One region of the Streptomyces sp. NPDC059909 genome, then DNA from elsewhere that is predicted to be linked to it. Evidence: riboswitches for the same ligand, from Rfam matches in the RefSeq annotation. Region 1 holds a riboswitch; the other holds the start of a gene.
The links. Region 1 has a riboswitch for glycine ahead of gcvT (glycine cleavage system aminomethyltransferase GcvT). Riboswitches for the same ligand answer to the same signal wherever they lie in the genome.

Region 1 (2,180 bases):
GGCCGACAGCCACTCGTGCTCCTTGCTGTAGCGCAGCTGCTGGGGGTTGCTCATGACGTGAATTCTCCTGTACGCGGGGGAGTGCTGCTGATGGGGACTGCTGGAGGACCGGAGGACTACTTCTGGCGCTTGTAGAACGGGAGCGCCACGACCTCGTACGGCTCATGGGTACCGCGAATGTCGACGCCTACGCCCTCGGATCCGGGCGTGGCGTGCGCCGCGTCCACATAGGCCATGGCGATCGGCTTGCCCAGGGTCGGCGACGGCGCGCCCGAGGTGACCTCGCCGATGACCTCGCCGGCGGCGACCACGGACATCCCGGCACGCGGGACCCGGCGGCCCTCGGCGATCAGGCCGATCAGCTTGCGCGGCGGGTTCGTCGCGGCACGCTCGGCGGCGGCCTCCAGGGCCGTACGGCCCACGAAGTCGCCCTCCTTCTCGAACTTCACGACCCGGCCGAGGCCCGCGTCGAAGGGGGTGAGCCCGGTGGTCAGCTCGTTCCCGTACAGCGGCATGCCCGCCTCCAGGCGCAGCGTGTCGCGGCAGGAGAGGCCGCAGGGCACGAGACCGACGGGCGCGCCGGCCTCGGTCAGCGCCTGCCACAGCTTCTCCGCGTGCTGGGGCTCGACGAAGAGCTCGAAGCCGTCCTCGCCCGTGTAACCGGTGCGGGCGATCAGCGCGGGGACGCCGGCGACGGTGCCGGGCAGGCCCGCGTAGTACTTGAGTCCGTCGAGGTCGGCGTCGGTGAGCGACTTGAGGATGCCGGGTGACTCGGGGCCCTGTACGGCGATGAGCGCATACGCGTCACGGTCGTCGCGCACCTCGGCGTCGAAGCCGGCGGCACGCTCGGTGAGGGCGTCGAGGACGATCTGCGCGTTCGAGGCGTTGGCGACGACCATGTACTCCGTCTCGCCGAGGCGGTAGACGATCAGGTCGTCGAGGATGCCGCCGTCCTCCTGGCAGATCATCGTGTAGCGGGCGCGGCCGACCGCGACCCCGCCGATGTTGCCGACCAGCGCGTAGTCCAGCAGGACGGCGGCCTGCGGCCCGGTGACGGTGATCTCACCCATGTGGGAGAGGTCGAAGAGACCGGCCTTGGTGCGTACGGCGTTGTGCTCGTCGCGCTCACTGCCGTACCGCAGCGGCATGTCCCAGCCGGCGAAGTCGGTCATGGTCGCGCCCAGCGAGCGATGCAGCGCATCGAGGGCGGTGAGACGGGGGTTGGTGCTCATGGATAGGGCTCCCAGGGCATGACTGGCGAGGACGATCCTCCCCATCTGTCATCGAAACCTGAGAGGTTCATCACGACCACATTTGCGTGTGATCACGACTTGCACCTTGGGTGGAGCCACAGGACCTGCGACTCGCTTTTCAGATCTGCCTCATCGCGCGCGGTACGGGGCCTGAGAGATTCAAGGGAGGTACTTGCTCCTTCGGCGCCCGGCGCACACAGTGGCCAGGACTCTCCCGCGCGGATTCAAGCGGCCGGTATGCAGTTTGCGCGGACATCATTGCACGGGCGCTCCGATCGGCAAATCACTTGTTGGTCATTACCTTTTCTTTAAGCTTCCTGGGCAGGGTCACGATGACCCGACAAGGGGGAGAGCGATGACGTTGCAGCGGTCAGGTGCCTATATGACGACGACAGCGGGTGTGCGCGTGCGGTCCGGTGCTTCCGGTGTGCCCGGCGTGCCCGCGCGCGGGCTGCTGGGCGCGCCCGGACCCGTGGTGCGTGACCTGCGGGAGCGTGGCGGGCGCGGCCCGCGGAGCCTGGTGTTCGCCCACGGCGACGTGGTCGTGATCTCCGGGCTGCCGGGGAGCGGCAAGTCCACGCTGATCCGGCGCGCCGCCGAGGGCGGCGGGATCGACTCGCAGGACACCCGGGACCGCTGGGACGAGCGGATGCCGCGCTTCCTGCCGTACGCGGTGTACCGCCCCCTGGTCCGCGTGGCCCACTACGCCGGGCTGTGGCGCGCGCTGCGCTCCGGCGCGGGTGTGGTCGTCCACGACTGCGGCACCCAGTCCTGGGTACGCCGCTGGCTGGCCCGCGAGGCCCGGCGGCGGGGGCGCGCGCTCCATCTGCTGCTCCTGGACGTCACCCCGGCGGTCGCGCGTGCGGGCCAGCGGGAGCGCGGTCGCGGAGTGTCCCCGTACGCCTTCAGCCGGCACCGGTACGCGGT
Region 2 (2,180 bases), on a different contig from region 1:
AGGCTCGAGGTGGAGCGGCTCGCGGACCGGTGCGTACGCCGACTGCGCGGATCCGGCCACTCCGGCAGGACGATCGTGCTCAAGGTCCGCAGATTCGACTTCTCCACGCTGACCCGGTCGGAGACGCTGCGCGGGCCCACGGACGACCCGGCGGTCGTGCGGGAGGCCGCCGGACGGCTGCTGGACTCGGTGGACACCACCGGCGGGGTCAGACTCCTCGGAGTAGGCGTCAGCGGCCTCACCGACTACACCCAGGAGGACCTCTTCGCGCAGGCCGCAGCAGGGGAGCAGACCCTCGGCGACGGGCCCGAGAACCCCGGGCACGGCACCGCCGCGGACGAGCCGGAGGAGCAGGAACCGCAGCCCCCGGCCGAGCGGCGCTGGGCCGCCGGGCACGATGTGCGCCACGCACAGTACGGGGCGGGCTGGGTGCAGGGCAGCGGGCTGGGACGCGTCACCGTCCGCTTCGAGGAGCCGTGGTCGGCCGCTCCGGGGCGAGTGCGGACCTTCCCCGTCGACGACCCCGCACTCGAACCGTCGGAGCCGCTGCCGCTCGTCCGGCAGGAACAGGAGGCGTCGCCGGCAGCTCAGTCGCCCCCGGACGAGCCCTCGCCCCCACGGTCGTCCCGGCCGGCCAGCCGGCCGAAATCACGATCCCCCGAAGACCCCGGCCCCGCGGCCGGGCCACCGGAGTCCGAAGGCGGCGACGGAGCCCGCTTCTCCGGCGGAGCGGGAAGATCGAGACCGTAGTGGTGGTACAGCTGCAGCTCCTGCTCGGGCGACAGATGCCTGCCCACACCGAAATCCGGTGCGTCCTTGATCAGCGCCCGTTCGAACGGGACATGGAGGCCGTCGCCCGCCAGCTCACTCGGCTCCAGCGGCACGAACGCATCCCTGCTGAACAGCCCCGTGCGGACGGCCGCCCACTCCGGCACCCCCGTCGCGTCGTCGAGATACACCTCGTCCACGGTCCCGATCTTCGTGCCGTTGCGGTCGAACGCCTTGCGGCCTATCAGGCTGCGCGGATCGATATCGGTCTGCACGGTCCCTCCAACTGGTCGCACCACCCCGTAAGTACTACGAAAGTGCACATCTGTGGCCTCGGCCACTCGACGGTACCGGCCAAGACCGCGCTGGTAGGCTGGCAGACGGCCGCTGACCCCGTGCGGGAGAGTGCTCCGGTTCCGTACCGGAGACGCCGAAGGAGCAAATCCTCCCCGGAATCTCTCAGGCCCCTGTACCGCACGGACGAGGTCACTCTGGAAAGCAGGGCGGGCGTCGGTCGGCATCCGCTCTCACCGACGGTGAAAACCGGCACGCCCACCCGCGGCGGACCGGTGAAGCTCTCAGGTTGAGATGACAGAGGGGGAGGCCGTCCGGGCACCCACGCCGTGGTGCCCCTCGCAGGTCGTATCGACCAGGAGGCCTCAAGCATGACCGCCAACCCGACTCCGCTCACCCAGCTGGAGCGAGGCACGCCCTTCGAACAGCGCCACATCGGCCCCGACGCCGCGGCCCAGGCGAAGATGCTCGCGCAGGTCGGCTACGGCTCGCTCGACGAGCTGACCGCCGCCGCCGTGCCGGACGTGATCAAGAACGCCGAGGCGCTCGGGCTGCCCGACGCCCGCACCGAAGCCGAGGTCCTGGCCGAACTCCGCTCCCTCGCGGACCGCAACGACGTCCTCGCCCCCATGATCGGCCTCGGCTACCACGGCACCTTCACCCCGCCGGTCATCCTGCGGAACGTCATGGAGAACCCGGCCTGGTACACGGCATACACGCCCTACCAGCCCGAGATCTCCCAGGGCCGCCTCGAGGCACTGCTCAACTTCCAGACCATGGTCGCCGACCTGACGGGCCTGCCGACCTCCGGCGCCTCCCTCCTCGACGAGGGCACCGCGGCCGCGGAAGCCATGGCCCTCTCCCGGCGCGTCGGCAAGGTCAAGGACGGCGTCTTCCTGGTCGACGCCGACGCCCTGCCGCAGACCATCGCCGTGATCGAGACTCGCGCCGAACCGACCGGCGTCGAGATCGTCGTCGCCGACCTCGCCGACGGCATCCCCGCCGAGATCGCCGAGCGCGGCGTCTTCGGCGTCCTGCTGCAGTACCCCGGCGCCTCCGGCGCCGTCCGCGACATCAAGCCGGTCATCGAGCAGGCCCACGAGCTCGGCGCCATCGTC

Region 2: linked by a shared signal. The riboswitch ahead of gcvP (aminomethyl-transferring glycine dehydrogenase) and the one ahead of gcvT (glycine cleavage system aminomethyltransferase GcvT) in region 1 are both predicted to bind glycine.

The regions. Positions count from the first base shown of each region.
Region 1 is NZ_JBHWKX010000003.1:50,799-52,978, forward strand. It holds gene gcvH (glycine cleavage system protein GcvH) at 1-54, opposite strand, end outside; gene gcvT (glycine cleavage system aminomethyltransferase GcvT) at 117-1,232, opposite strand; glycine riboswitch at 1,383-1,480, opposite strand; gene ACFV9O_RS03915 (AAA family ATPase) at 1,609-2,180, shown strand, end outside.
Region 2 is NZ_JBHWKX010000069.1:10,207-12,386, forward strand. It holds gene ACFV9O_RS32170 (DNA polymerase IV) at 1-750, shown strand, start outside; partial or broken gene ACFV9O_RS32175 (PRC-barrel domain-containing protein) at 909-1,109, opposite strand; glycine riboswitch at 1,157-1,253, shown strand; gene gcvP (aminomethyl-transferring glycine dehydrogenase) at 1,434-2,180, shown strand, end outside.